2 regions of the Latilactobacillus sakei subsp. sakei DSM 20017 genome follow, and region 2 is predicted to be linked to the other one. Evidence: predicted binding sites of a transcription regulator. Region 2 holds the regulator's gene; the other holds the start of a gene.
The links. The regulator HrcA, encoded in region 2, represses chaperone genes, less so after heat shock. The targets are predictions, from matches to a motif close to TTAGCACTCNNNNNNNNNGAGTGCTAA.

Region 1 (7,575 bases), 840 kb from region 2:
TCTTAGGCCGTTCAACCCACCACTTACGCAACATCCCTGATTGAGAAAGCGTAAATGGAATGAACACCCCAACGGCGTATAACGGAATCAAACGTGATGTGTCACCGTTAAAGATGAAGATCAACGCCATTGAACCGATTGCCAATGTGATAATCCCGTTTGAGTAACCCAAACGATCGCCACGATCCATATACATATGTGGCATATATTTATCTTTTGCTAAGTTATAAGCCAACACTGGGAATGCTGAGAAACCAGTATTAGCGGCAACAGCTAAAATGAAGGCCGTTGCGAATTGAACGATATAGAAGAAGAACCCTTTACCAAAAGTATGTTGTGCAACTTGTGATAAGACCGTTACTTTTTCCATTGGCACAATGCCGTACCAGTAGTTCAAGAATGTGATGCCGGCAAAGAAGAACCCTAAGATAGCGGCCATGATTGCCAATGTTTCAGCAGCATTTGTGGCCCGTGGTTTCTTGAAGAACGGTACCGCATTACTGATTGCTTCAACCCCGGTTAATGAAGATGAACCAGATGAGAAAGCTCTAAAGATCAATGCCATTGAAATCCCTGGTACAACGGCCCCAACTGTTGCTGTTGCGTGGAATGGAATCGCACCTGTGAAAATTTTGTAACATCCGACGATAATCATCAAGGTCATCATCAAGACGAATAAGTAAACTGGCACCATTAAGAACGACGCTGATTCGCGCATCCCACGGAGATTCATCGCCATTAAAATAATCACGATGACAAAGGAAATCCCTACCTGGTGCCCGTACATTGCCGGAATTGCCGAGGTAATCGCCTCAGCACCAGCCGAAATACTAACCGCAACTGTTAACATGTAATCCACAAGCAGTGAACCACCTGCGACTAAACCCGCATTCTTACCCAAGTTTTCACTTGAAACGACATAGGCGCCACCACCACCTGGATAGGCGTGGATAACTTGCCGATAAGAAAGGGTTAAAGAAATCAATAACACCAATACGAACGCTGCAATTGGAATTGAATACCAAATTGCTGCTGCAGAAAGCGTTGTTAAAACAACAACGATTTCTTCGGTTCCGTATGCAACTGATGACAAAGCATCAGAAGACAACATTGCCAAGGCCTTGAAGCGCCCTAATTTCTGGTTACCTTCATCGGAAGACTTTAATGGTTTCCCGATGAAAATCCGTTTTAGTTGTTGCATTGCAATATAACTCCTTTAATTAATCGTATTTCTATACATAAAAAGCCCTCATGTGATAATCGCCTGTTACCATTTCACACGGTGACTTTTGAATATAATATCCTACTTAAAAATAATTGCTGTTTTTTCGAACAAAAGGTATTCTACTATATCTGACACTAAAATACTACAAGAATTTAACTTAGGTACCTATCTATTCTAACCATCATTGACCGTTAGTTATAGCGTCGATTAGCTAAATAAAATCTATTTCGACGGGCGCCTTGCATTCATTATAAGCTAAAAAATGATAATAACCAGCGTTAATTTTGAAAACGACAGAAAAAAAGGCCATCCCCAGTAAAATGCTGGGGATGGCCTTGGTTGGACGTACTGCTTTAACGTGTTTTTTGGTTGCAACAACCTCCGCTTAATCTAAAATTGGCAGTAATCCTAAGCCCAAGATTACTGCCAATTTTGTATTAATGCTCAGTTGCTACCCGCAACCAAACACACTTCTTTCTTTAACGTGCTTTTTGAAACTGATTCCTGCGCCTAACTACAAAATGAGCGTTATGGCAAGACCCGCCATAACGCTCATTTTTAGGTTAATGCTCAGAATCAACCCGTTTCAAACGCACTTCTTTTATTAACGTGCTCTTCGAGCAGCCTTTTCCGGTTAACTGCAAAACGGGCATCATGGCAAAGACCGCCATAATGCCCGTTTTACTGTTAATCCTCAAAGCCTGACCAACTCGAGTCACACTTCTTTAATTACATCATGCCACCCATTGCTGATGGGTCCATGCCTGCTGCTGGTGCTGGGTTGTCTTCTGGTTTGTCAGCAACCACTGCTTCAGTTGTTAACATTAGAGCAGCAACACTAGCTGCGTTTTGTAATGCTGAGCGTGTTACCTTAGTTGGATCTAAGATACCCGCTTCAATCATATTTTCCCAGTTGCCGTTTGCTGCATTGTAGCCAACTTCAACAGGTTGTGATTTTACTTTTTCAACAATGACTGAGCCTTCAAGACCAGCGTTTGTTGCGATTTGACGAACAGGTTCTTCTAATGCACGAAGCACAATGTTAATCCCTGTTTGAACGTCGCCTTCTTCTTCAAGAGTGGCAACACTTTCGATGACATCGATTAATGCTGTCCCACCACCGGCAACGTAGCCTTCTTCAACAGCTGCACGCGTTGCATTTAAGGCATCTTCAATCCGATATTTTTGTTCTTTCAATTCTGTTTCTGTGGCAGCACCAACCTTGATCACTGCAACACCACCAGCTAATTTAGCTAAGCGTTCTTGTAATTTTTCACGGTCAAAGTCTGATGTTGTTTCAGCAATTTGTTTCTTGATGTTTTCAACACGTTCTGCGATAGCTGATTTGCTACCAGCACCTTCAACGATTGTTGTATCGTCTTTTGTAACAGTTACCTTACCAGCTGTCCCTAATTGATCGATTGTTGTTTCTTTCAATTCTAGACCAAGGTCACTTGTAATCACTGTGGCACCTGTTAATGTCGCAATGTCTTCTAATTGTTCCTTACGACGATCGCCAAAACCAGGGGCCTTAACAGCAACCACGTTGAATGTCCCACGAATCTTGTTCAAGACAAGTGTTGGTAATGCTTCGCCATCAACATCATCGGCAATGATTAATAAGGCTTTACCTTCTTGCACGATTGATTGTAGAAGTGGTAAAACATCTTGAATATTTGAAATCTTCTTATCTGTAATCAAAATGTATGGGTTGTCTAAGTCAGCTTCCATCTTGTCGTTGTCAGTCACCATGTATTGTGACAAGTAACCACGATCAAATTGCATCCCTTCAACAACGCTTAATTCAGTATCAATCCCTTTTGATTCTTCAACTGTGATGACACCGTCGTTACCCACTTTTTCCATGGCATCAGCAATTAAACGACCAGTTTCTTCGTTAGCTGATGAAACAGCAGCAACTTGGGCAATCGCATCTTTGCTTTCAACTTTGTGTGAAATTTCGTGTAACTTCTTAACAGCTTCTTTAGTCGCTAATTCAATCCCACGACGGATACCAACTGGGTTAGCACCGGCTGTCACATTCTTCATCCCTTCGCGAATAATTGCTTGGGCTAAAACAGTAGCGGTTGTTGTACCGTCACCGGCGATGTCGTTCGTTTTTGAAGCAACTTCAGAAACTAATTTGGCACCCATATTTTCAAAATGATCTTCTAATTCGATTGCTTTAGCGATTGTCACACCATCGTTAGTGATTTCTGGTGAACCGTAAGCTTTTTCCAAAACAACGTTGCGGCCTTTTGGTCCTAATGTTGTCTTAACAGTGTTAGCTAATTGATCAACACCTGCTAACATTTTTGAACGTGCGTCTTCTGAAAATTTAAGTTCTTTTGCCATAGTTATTTCACCTCAAAAAAATTTTTTAGTTTGTTTTTAAACGTTTCAGTTTATTATTCAATAATGGCGATAATGTCTTTTGCGTGTAATACCAAATATTGTTGGCCTTCGTATTCAACTTCTGAACCAGCATATTTATCGTAAATGACTTCATCATTTTCTTTGACATCAAGTGGGATTCGCTGACCGTCACTGGTCATTGCGCCGGCACCAACGGCAACGACTTTACCAGTTTGTGGTTTTTGTTTGGCGTTACTTGCAATGACAATGCCACCTACTGTTTGTTCTGCTTCGTCTTTAACGGCGATCACTACGCGATCTTCTAATGGTTTTAACACTTAAAATCCCTCCATCACTTTTTCTTTTTTAGCACTCTAAACACTCAAGTGCTAATCACATTTTTTATCATAGCATTTTTTCAGAACATTGCAAGTATTTTGCTATCCCCTTTTGCATTTTAGTAGTCAATGCGCTACGCTATGGTCACATCAACTTTCAGGAGCGTAATCATGACTCAAAGCCAACAAAATTTTAGGCTGATTATCAGCTATCTCATCATTTTATTAATCCCGAGTGCCCTCGTCCGCTTTTTTGGCCTGTCGGATCAATTCTATTTATTCACCACAATCACGGACAGCCTCGGCGCACTTTTATTACTCTATTTTAATTATCGGGGTCCCAAAAATAGTCTTGAGAAACACCCCTTGCCGCTTAAGAAAGCCATCATCTGGGGCATTAGTGGTATTTTACTCGCGTTAATCGTCCAAATTATCGCTGGTTCAATTGATCATCTACTCTTTAAAAATAGTACGCAATCACTCAATACGCTCACTCTCATGACGGCCCTCAAAGCCCAACCGTGGTTGATCATTATTCTAACAATTGCTGCGCCAACAATGGAAGAACTCGTTTTTCGAAAGGCGATTTTTGGCGGTCTTAGCGGCCGCTTAAATTCGGTATTAGCCGCACTCATCTCTAGTTTATTATTTGCCGTGATTCATCAAGACAGTCATCTAATTATCTACGCGGCAATCGGCCTTTTCCTTTGTTGGCTGTATCGCAAAACGGGTTCCATTTATACAACGATTATCAGTCATGCGGGAATGAATCTCGTCGTGACGCTCTTTTATCTCAGTCATTAAAAAATAGAGCCCATTAACCGACATCACTGCTGGTTAATGAGGCTCTATTTATTTTGACGCTTCTTCTGTATTATAATTATCAAGGAAATAAATTAACGTTTGTAACTCTTTCGCTAAATCAACATTTTGAATCCGAATCGTATTCGGTACAGAAATTCGAATTGGGGTAAAGTTCATGATGCCCTTAATCCCTGCATCAACTAGTTGATCCGTTACTTTTTGAGCAACTTCGATTGGGACCGTCAAGATGACGATTTCAATTTGTTGTAACTTCAATTGTTCAACCATTTCGTCCATTGAGTAAACCGGCACACCTGTTTGGATCGTGCCAATTAATTCAGGTTTAACATCAAAAGCAGCGCTAATCCGAATATTATTCGTTTGTCTAAAGTTGTAATTTAACAAAGCATGTCCTAAATTACCGATACCGATCAAAGCAACATTCGTTAAGCGATCTTGATTCAACGTCTTCTTGAAGAAACTCAAGAGAGACTCAACATCATAGCCATAACCCCGTTTACCGAGCGCACCGAAATATGAAAAATCACGGCGAATTGTCGCACTATCGACTTTAACAGCTTCAGATAGTTCAGTTGACGAAATCTTGGTCTTACCCGAATTGTTTAAAAAGTTTAGATAACGATAATATAAAGGTAAACGCTTCGCTGTGGCTCTTGGAATTTTATTTTCAGCCATTTGGAACCTCCGTTCATTCTTTTACTTGTGAAAATATCCCTACACTATATTGAAATGATACTGAATTTTCTTGTGAAAAGCAATTAATTTACTATTTTGACTGTCTTTGCCCTAAATCTGTTATGATAGTTGAAACGGACTTTAACGATTCCTTAAAATGGTACCTTAAAAACACGACATCGAAAGGATTTTACATTGTGATATTATTACAGGTTCAACAAGTCGCCCGTCACTTTGGCGGTGACTACTTATTTAAAAATGCACAATTGGAAGTGCAAGATCACGCCCGCGTCGCCTTAGTTGGCCCTAACGGTGCTGGTAAATCAACACTTTTGAAGATGATTGCTGGCATTACGACGCCCGATGATGGTCAAATTATTCTGGGTAAAAATGTCCAAGTTGGCTACTTAGCCCAAGATAGCGGTCTTAGTTCTGAACGGAACATCTATGACGAAATGCTAACGATTTTCGAAGGCCTTCGCCAAATGGAAGCTCAGATGCATACGTTGGAACAAGCAATTGCCGATCCAGATGCTAATCGTTCAGATGAGGACTACCAAGCCCTCTTAAAACAATACGATCAGATTCAACACGACTTTTCTGAAGCAAACGGGTATGGTTACGAAGCCGAAATTCGTGGTGTATTGCACGGTTTCCAATTCCCAGAAGAAACTTTCACCAAACCAATCAGCACGCTATCTGGTGGCGAACGGTCCCGCTTAGCACTTGCTAAGCTATTACTTGAGAAAAAAGACGTCTTAATCTTGGATGAACCAACTAACCATTTGGACATTCAAACCTTAACATGGCTTGAAAATTATCTTCAAACCTATCCCGGTGCACTTTTAACCGTTTCTCATGACCGTTACTTCTTAGACAAGATTACTAAAGAAGTTTACGATATGAGTCGCCACACATTAACGCACTACACCGGCAATTACAGTCACTTCTTGACGCAAAAATCAGCCAACCTATCACTCGAATGGAAGGCTTATGAGAAACAACAAGCCGAAATCGAGAAACTCCAAACATTCGTCGACAAAAACTTAGTTCGAGCCAGCACGACTAAGCAAGCCCAAAGCCGCCGTCGTCAACTTGAAAAGATGGATAAGTTAGAACGCCCAACCAACGACGCCTCTAAAATCCACTTCCATTTTGATATCGATCAACCAAGTGGTAACGAAGTCTTGCAAGTCGTTGACGCGGCTGTTGGTTACTCAGCCGACAAAGTAATGGTCGAACCGATTAACTTTGAGGTCAACAAGCAAGAACGCTTAGCGATTATCGGACCTAATGGGATTGGTAAATCAACACTTTTAAAGAGTATCCTTCATCAAATTCCATTCTTAAAAGGTCACGAACGTGTTGGTAGCAATGTTTCTATCGGTTATTATGACCAAGAACAACGCAACCTCCACGCTAACAAAACGGTTCTTAATGAATTATGGGATGAACATCGCACCACCCCTGAAAAAGAAATCCGCACACTTTTGGGCAGCTTCTTATTCACCGGCGACGATGTTTTGAAAGTCGTTTCACAATTAAGTGGTGGCGAAAAAGCACGACTGTTACTAACTAAACTAGCCATGAACCATGATAATTTTTTGATCATGGATGAACCAACTAACCATTTAGACATCGATAGTAAGGAAGTTTTAGAACAAGCCTTACGCGAATTCGACGGCACCGTCCTCTTCATCTCCCATGACCGATATTTCATCAACCAAGTGGCAACCGGCATCATTGAACTGTCAACCACCACCGGCAGCAAGCGCTACTTAGGCGATTACGACTACTATCTCGCTAAAAAGGCTGAGGAAGAAGCCTTCGCACAAGCCGCTGAAGTGCCAGTTGAAGTCAGTGACCAACCTGTTACTGCTCAAGATAATTATAAAGCCAGCAAGGAAACACAACGGGCTCAACGGAAGTTAGAACGAGAAGTCACTGCTTTAGAAGAACAAATGGCAACACTCGAAGAACAAGCAACTGCCATTCAAGAAAAAATGACGCAAGCCGATATCATCACTAAACCATTGGTCTTGCAGGAATTACAACAAGATTTAGAAAAAGTGCAAGCAGACCTTGCTCAAACAGAAGCTGATTGGGAAGAACAAGCGATGGCACTAGAAGAATTTACTAATTAAAAACCAGAAAAAG
Region 2 (7,575 bases):
AGCGCAGAAAGTTAGCTTGAAAAGCACGTTAAAGAAAGAAGTGCGTCATCAACGGGTTACTTCTGAGCATTTACATAACTTGGCGAATTGACGATGTAATCGTCAGTTTGACAAGTGTTGTAAAGCGCAGAAAGTTGTTGATGAAAGCACGTTAAAAAGAAGTGCGTTCAAACCGGTTATATTTCGAGCAAATAGGATGGTGATCATTTTTGGTTAGACACCTTTTACAATTACGGGCCGTTTCACAAGCAGTCGCTTCTAAGTTAAGCAGATAACAAAAACTTAGAAGCGAGGTTTTATGAAATGGACAAGAATACTTATCAACATTGGTCAGAAACAAAATATTTAAAGGATTTGGTGACAAACCCATTAATTGAAGTCGGCGATTATTCTTACTTTTCGGGGTATTATGATCACCAGAATTTTGAGGACGGCTGTGTGCGATATCATTGGGGCGATGATGCCTCACGCGCCTTATTTAATCCACAGACTGAATTTGGTTGGCAATTGGACCGCCTAATTATTGGCCGTTACGTTTGCATTGCCAGTGGCGTTGTTATTTTGATGGGCGGTAATCATAATCATCATAGTGATTGGATTAGTGCCTATCCGTTCCCAGAACAAATTGCGGCCTCTTATGAGCCTAAGGGCGATACAATCATTGAAGACGGTGCGTGGCTTGGGATGCGTGCGTTAATTATGCCTGGCGTTCATATTGGGCAGGGTGCGATTATCGCTGCCGGTGCGGTGGTGGTTAAGGATGTGCCAGCGTACGCTGTCGTCGGTGGTAATCCAGCACGGGTTTTAAAGTCACGGTTTACACCAGCTGACATTGAAACCCTGCAAGCAATTGATTGGTACCACTGGCCAATTGAAAAAGTCCAAGCAGCCCAATCAATATTAGCGAGTCATTCAGTCGCTGATTTACAACAATTTCACGAGAATTATTGATAGCAATCTTTGAAAAGGTCACACTCATCATTTGGGTGTGGCCTTTTATCAGTCTTTGGTCCCATTTTCATTAAATCCGTGAAAATTACAGTTCAATTCTTGACTTTATTTGACGTTCTTGCTATATTAATACTTGTAATTAGCACTCGTAATAATCAAGTGCTAAAAAGAGGTGATAACATGCTGACCGAAAGACAATTAATGATTTTGAAAGAAATTATTCGTCTTTTTACCGAGAGTGGTCAGCCGGTGGGTTCTAAGAAGCTAATGTCTGAATTACCAATGCACGTTAGTTCCGCGACAATCCGAAATGATATGGCTGATCTTGAGAATGTCGGTTTAATAGAGAAGACGCATTCGTCTTCTGGACGGGTTCCTTCTATGAAGGGCTATCGTTACTATTTAGATCATCTCATTCAGCCCGCTGTCTTAAATCCAATGGATGTTGCGACTGTGCAACAATCATTTGGACGCCATTATCATAAGATTGACGAGATTGTTTCACAATCTGCCAATATTCTTTCAAACCTAACGAGCTATACAGCGATTACGTTAGGACCGGAGATGGCAGAGATTCGGTTGACAGGTTTCCGACTTGTGCCACTTGGTAATCACCAGGTAATGGCGATTATCGTGACAAGTGCCGGAACGGTTGATAATCAGGTTTTCACAATTCCAAATGCGATTTCAGGTGATGAACTTGAAAAAGCGATTCGAGTCGTGAATGATCATCTAATCGGATTACCGTTGACCGTTGTCAGTCAGAAGTTGAAAACAGAAGTGCCTGCGTTATTAATGCAATACATGGGCTCACCGGGCGGCTTTTTAAACATCTTCGATGATGTCTTAAAACAAGCCTCACAGGAACGTTTATATGTGGGGGGCCAATCGAACTTGTTAAACTTCTCAGAATTGACGGATGTGTCACAGTTGAAGTCAATCTACAACATCATTAATCAATCGGACGATCTAGCCAAGTTGCTAGAGTTATCACCGGGTGAGGCCAATAGCCAAGTTCAGGTTCGTTTGGGCGATGAAATGACCAATGATTTATTGAAGAATTACAGTTTAATGACTGTTAATTATGATGTTGGTGAACACGGCCAAGGATTGATTGCTTTATTAGGTCCCACTAGCATGCCATATTCGCGCATGATCGGATTACTCGATTTATTCCGCGAAGAACTAGCGAAGAAACTAATTGATTATTATGCAGATTTTGATGATAATCAATCTTAAAAGGAGCGTGTTTGTTTGACAAAGCAAGAAAAGGCTGAAAAACAAGAAAAGCCAACTGAAGAAACTGTAGAAGAAACGCCTAAAAAAGAAACACCATTTGAACCAGTTATGGAAGCTGATGAAGTTGAAGAAACAACTGAAGCACAAGCACCTGTTGAAGAAGCAGATGATAAATTAGCTGAACTTCAAAAGAAATATGACGCTATGGAAGATAGTTTCTTACGGTCACAAGCTGAAATTAAGAACATCCAAATGCGCAATCAAAAAGAACAAGCTAACTTGTTAAAATATGATGGCCAATCATTAGCTAAGGATGTCTTACCCGTTTTAGATAATCTAGAACGCGCATTGGCAGCTGAAGCAACTGATGAAAGTCTTAAAAAGGGTGTTCAAATGACATATGATCATATGAAACATGCTTTAGAAGACCATGGTGTTAAAGAAATTGAGGCGCAAGGTCAAGCCTTTGATCCGACCATTCACCAAGCCGTTCAAACGGTTGCGGTTGATGGTGATCAAAAAGCTGACACCGTGGTTCAAGTCTTCCAAAAAGGCTATTATTTGAAGGACCGCGTTTTACGACCAGCAATGGTTGTAGTTGCACAATAATAAAATTTAAAAAATTAAAAAAAGAGGGTATTTTCAATGAGTAAAGTAATCGGTATTGATTTAGGAACAACAAACTCAGCTGTTGCCGTATTAGAAGGCGGACAACCCAAAATTATTACAAATCCAGAAGGCGCTCGTACAACACCATCTGTTGTATCATTCAAAAATGGTGAAATCCAAGTTGGTGAAGTTGCTAAACGTCAAGCAATCACTAACCCAGATACAATCGCATCAATCAAACGTCACATTGGCGAAGCAGGTTACAAAGTAACTGTTGGCGACAAATCATACACACCACAAGAAGTTTCAGCAATGATTTTACAATACATCAAGAAATTCGCTGAAGATTATCTTGGTGAAGAAGTCACAGAAGCTGTTATCACAGTACCTGCTTACTTCAACGATTCACAACGTCAAGCTACTAAAGATGCTGGTAAGATTGCCGGTTTAGATGTTAAACGGATTATCAACGAACCAACAGCTTCAGCTTTAGCTTACGGTTTGGACAAGACAGAAACAGACGAAAAAGTCTTAGTTTATGACCTTGGTGGTGGTACTTTTGACGTTTCTGTTCTTGAATTAGGCGATGGTGTCTTCCAAGTATTATCAACAAATGGTGATACACGTTTAGGTGGGGACGATTTTGATGAAGCTATCATGAACTGGTTAGTTGAAAACTTCAAATCAGACAATGGTATCGACTTATCAAAAGACAAGATGGCTATGCAACGTCTAAAGGATGCTGCTGAAAAAGCTAAGAAAGATTTATCAGGTGTATCAAGCACACAAATCAGCTTGCCATTTATCTCAGCTGGCGAAAATGGTCCTTTACATTTAGAAATGACATTATCACGGACTGAATTCGATCGTTTAACATCAGACTTAGTTGATCGTACAAAAGCACCAGTTATGAATGCTTTGAAAGATGCTGGCTTAGATGCAAACGAAATCGACAAAGTCATCTTAAACGGTGGTTCAACACGGATTCCTGCTGTTCAAGAAGCTGTTAAGAACTGGACAGGCAAAGAACCTGATCACTCAATTAACCCTGACGAAGCTGTTGCACTTGGTGCTGCTGTTCAAGGTGGCGTTATCTCAGGTGACGTTAAAGACGTTGTTTTACTTGATGTTACACCATTATCATTAGGGATTGAAACAATGGGCGGTGTCTTCACGAAGTTAATCGACCGGAATACAACCATTCCTACAAGCAAGGCCCAAACATTCTCAACTGCTGCTGACAACCAACCTGTCGTAGACATCCATGTCTTACAAGGTGAACGTCCAATGGCTGCTGACAACAAGACTTTAGGTCGTTTCCAATTAACAGATATTCCTGCTGCACCTCGTGGTGTGCCACAAATCGAAGTTAAATTTGATATTGATAAGAACGGTATTGTTAACGTTTCTGCTAAGGATCTTGGCACAAACAAAGAACAAAAAATCACTATCAAGAGTAACTCTGGTTTATCAGACGAAGAAATCGATCGTATGATGAAAGAAGCACAAGAAAACGAAGAAGCAGATACAAAACGTAAAGAAGAAGTTGATTTGAAGAACGATGTTGATCAATTAATCTTCCAAACAGATAAGACTTTGAAAGAACTTGAAGGTAAAGTTTCTGACGAAGAATTACAAAAAGCAAAAGATGCTAAAGAAGAATTAGTTAAAGCACAACAAGAAAACAACCTTGAAGACATGAAGACAAAACGCGATGCGTTAAGTGAAATTGTTCAAGAATTGACAGTTAAGTTATATCAACAAGCCCAAGAAGCACAACAAGCTGCTGGTGGTGCTGAAGGTAACGCAACTGATGCTAAGACTGATGACGGTACTGTTGACGGCGACTTCGAAGAAGTTAAAGACGACAAAGAATAAGAACGTTAAAAAAAGCCAAACCTAGTATGGTCTAGGGCTTTGGCTTTTTTAATCAATCAGTTATGCTATTCTTGTTAGGGTAGATTTAACCCGTAAGTAAATGAATGGAGGCCCACAATGGCTGAAAAAAGAGATTATTACGACGTCTTAGGTGTCGGACGCGACGCTTCTGACGATGAGATTAAAAAAGCCTATCGTAAACTTTCTAAAAAATATCATCCAGATATCAATAAAGCACCTGATGCAGAAGCAAAATTTAAAGAAGTAACTGAAGCATACGAAGCATTAAGCGATCCTCAAAAGCGAGCAGCCTATGATCAATATGGTCATGCGGGCATGAATGGCGGTTTTGGTGGCGGCGCTGGTGCTGGTCAAGGCTTTGGTGGCTTTGGCGGTGGTGCAGAAGGTTTCGGCGGATTTGACGATATCTTCAGTTCATTCTTCGGTGGCGGGGCTCGTCAACAACCTAATGGCCCACGTCAAGGTTCTGATTTACAATATCGAATGGACTTGAAGTTTGAAGAAGCTGTCTTTGGTAAGGAAACGAAGATTTCTTACAGCCGTGAAGCCGAATGTCATACTTGTCACGGCTCAGGTGCTAAGCCTGGCACAAGTGCTGAAACGTGTCATAAATGTCACGGTGCTGGTCAAATCCAAGTGGAACGTCAAACACCACTTGGCCGTATGATGTCACGCGAAACATGTGATGTCTGTGGTGGGACTGGTAAGGAAATTAAGTCAAAATGTGATACTTGTCATGGGACAGGTCGCGAAGAAGAACGTCATACCGTTAAGGTGAAAGTCCCTGCCGGTGTTGAAGATGGCCAACAAATGCGTCTTCAAGGTCAAGGTGAAGCCGGTTCAAATGGTGGCCCTTATGGGGACCTATTTATCGTCTTCCGCGTTGCACCTAGTGATGAGTTCGAACGTGATGGTGCTCAGATTTTTGTTGAAGTACCAATTTCATTCGTCCAAGCCGCTTTAGGGGACGAAATCGAAGTTAACACGGTCCATGGTCCAGTTAAGTTGAAGATTCCTGCTGGTACACAAACGAACACTGTTTTCCGTCTACGTGGTAAGGGTGCGCCTAAACTTCACGGAACAGGCAATGGTGATCAAAAAGTGACAGTCAACGTGGTAACACCAAAGTCCTTAAACAGCAAACAACGTGATGCCTTAAAAGCATTTGCGGTGGCTAGTGGTGACTCAGTTAACCCACAAGACAACAACTTGTTCGACAAGATTTTGAATAAAAAACATAAAAAATAAAAGTACATTAAAAAAGCCGTCTACTAATTAGTTTCTTAGTAGACGGCTTTTTTTAATACCTTACATTCTTTGTTGACTATGGTGATAGCTATAACTAAAGTAAATCACCAATCCGATAACGAGCCAAATGACAAAGACAATCCAAGTTGTCATTTGCAGTTGCGTCATTAAGAGGACGCAGAGGATGCATGAGAGGATTGGCACGATAGGATAGAGCGGTACTTTGAAGCCTTGAGGCAACTCATTGTAGTTTGGAATTCTTCTTAAGAAAATCACACCTAATGAGACAGTTGCAAAGGCAAAGAGGGTGCCGATGTTAACCAATTCGGCAATTTTATCAAGCGGTACGAGGGCAGCCACGATACTGGTAACGACTGCAAAAATCCAAGTATTGGCAACTGGCACGTGTGTCTTAGGGTTAATCTTGGCAAAGACGGCCGGTAATAAACCATCACGACTCATTGCGAAGATTAAACGCGTTCCACCGTAAGTCATCACGAGTAAAACGGTTGTCATCCCCGCGACGGCACCTAATGAGATAATACCGGCCACCCAGTTTTGGTGCATCAATTGTAATGCGAAAGCCACAGGATCACCAACGTTTAATTTTGTATAGTGAACAACCCCTACTAATACTGTTGCGACAGCGGCATATAGTAATGAAGCAATTAACAATGAGGCGATAATCCCGATTGGCATATCACGTTGGGGGTTAATAACTTCTTCAGAGGCCGTTGAAACAGCGTCAAACCCAATATAAGCGTAAAAGGCTAGGGCAGCACCAGATAAGACACCTGAGGCACCATAAGGGAGGAATGGTTGGAAGTTTGCTGGTTTAACGTAGAAAATGGCAACGCCAAGGAAAATGACGATGACGGCAATTTTAACGCCGACCATAATGGTATTAATCCGGGTGGATTCGCGCATACCATTTGAGAGTAAGAAACCGACAATTAAAACAACAATTCCGGCAATTAAATTAACACCGGCTGGCTTACCAGGTTCCCACGCTGCTGAAAGAGCAGTTGGTAAATGAAGCCCAAAGCCGGCCATTAAATTTTGAAAATAAGCTGACCAACTAACCGCAACTGAAGCAACCGCAAATAGATATTCTGAAACCAGTGCCCAGCCTAAAATCCAAGCGACTAATTCGCCAAAGACGGTGTAGACGTAAGTATAGGCACTACCAGCTAGTGGAATGGTAGAAGCAAATTCAGAATAACAAAGGGCTGCTAGCGCACAAACAACGGCCGCTAATAAGTAAGATAACATTGCCCCTGGACCGGCATATTTAGCCGCAATAATTCCGGGTGTGATGAAAATACCGGCCCCCACAACGGCGCCAACCCCCATAGCGGTTAAGCCGACCGCTGTTAAGTTTCGTTCAAGTAAGCCATTTTTAAATTGACTTGCATCGATTTTCTTTTTAGCAAATAAAGAATGTTTGGACATAATAGGACTCCTTTGATTAATCATTTAGTAGTAAATAGTTATTATTATAAGCTGTGAAGGAGCAAACAGTCAATAGGGATAAGCAATAAAAAAACACCATGCCGTGCGAGCGGAATGGTGTTTAAATAGCACTAGCTTAGATTAATTTCCAGTGTCTTAAGCCTTCAATAATGCCAC

Region 1: groES (co-chaperone GroES) is a predicted target of HrcA. The motif match lies at 3,947-3,973, and genes of this name have one in related genera.

The regions. Positions count from the first base shown of each region.
Region 1 covers NZ_AP017929.1:117,548-125,122, forward strand. Annotated here, with positions in the region: gene kimA (potassium transporter KimA) at 1-1,201, opposite strand, end outside; gene groL (chaperonin GroEL) at 1,955-3,580, opposite strand; gene groES (co-chaperone GroES) at 3,634-3,918, opposite strand; gene LEUCM_RS00705 (CPBP family intramembrane glutamic endopeptidase) at 4,090-4,722, shown strand; gene LEUCM_RS00710 (redox-sensing transcriptional repressor Rex) at 4,771-5,418, opposite strand; gene LEUCM_RS00715 (ABC-F family ATP-binding cassette domain-containing protein) at 5,616-7,562, shown strand.
Region 2 covers NZ_AP017929.1:1,216,492-1,224,066, forward strand. Annotated here, with positions in the region: gene LEUCM_RS06085 (CatB-related O-acetyltransferase) at 304-951, shown strand; gene hrcA (heat-inducible transcriptional repressor HrcA) at 1,132-2,190, shown strand; gene grpE (nucleotide exchange factor GrpE) at 2,206-2,799, shown strand; gene dnaK (molecular chaperone DnaK) at 2,836-4,677, shown strand; gene dnaJ (molecular chaperone DnaJ) at 4,795-5,946, shown strand; gene LEUCM_RS06110 (amino acid permease) at 6,007-7,398, opposite strand; gene LEUCM_RS06115 (Cof-type HAD-IIB family hydrolase) at 7,535-7,575, opposite strand, start outside.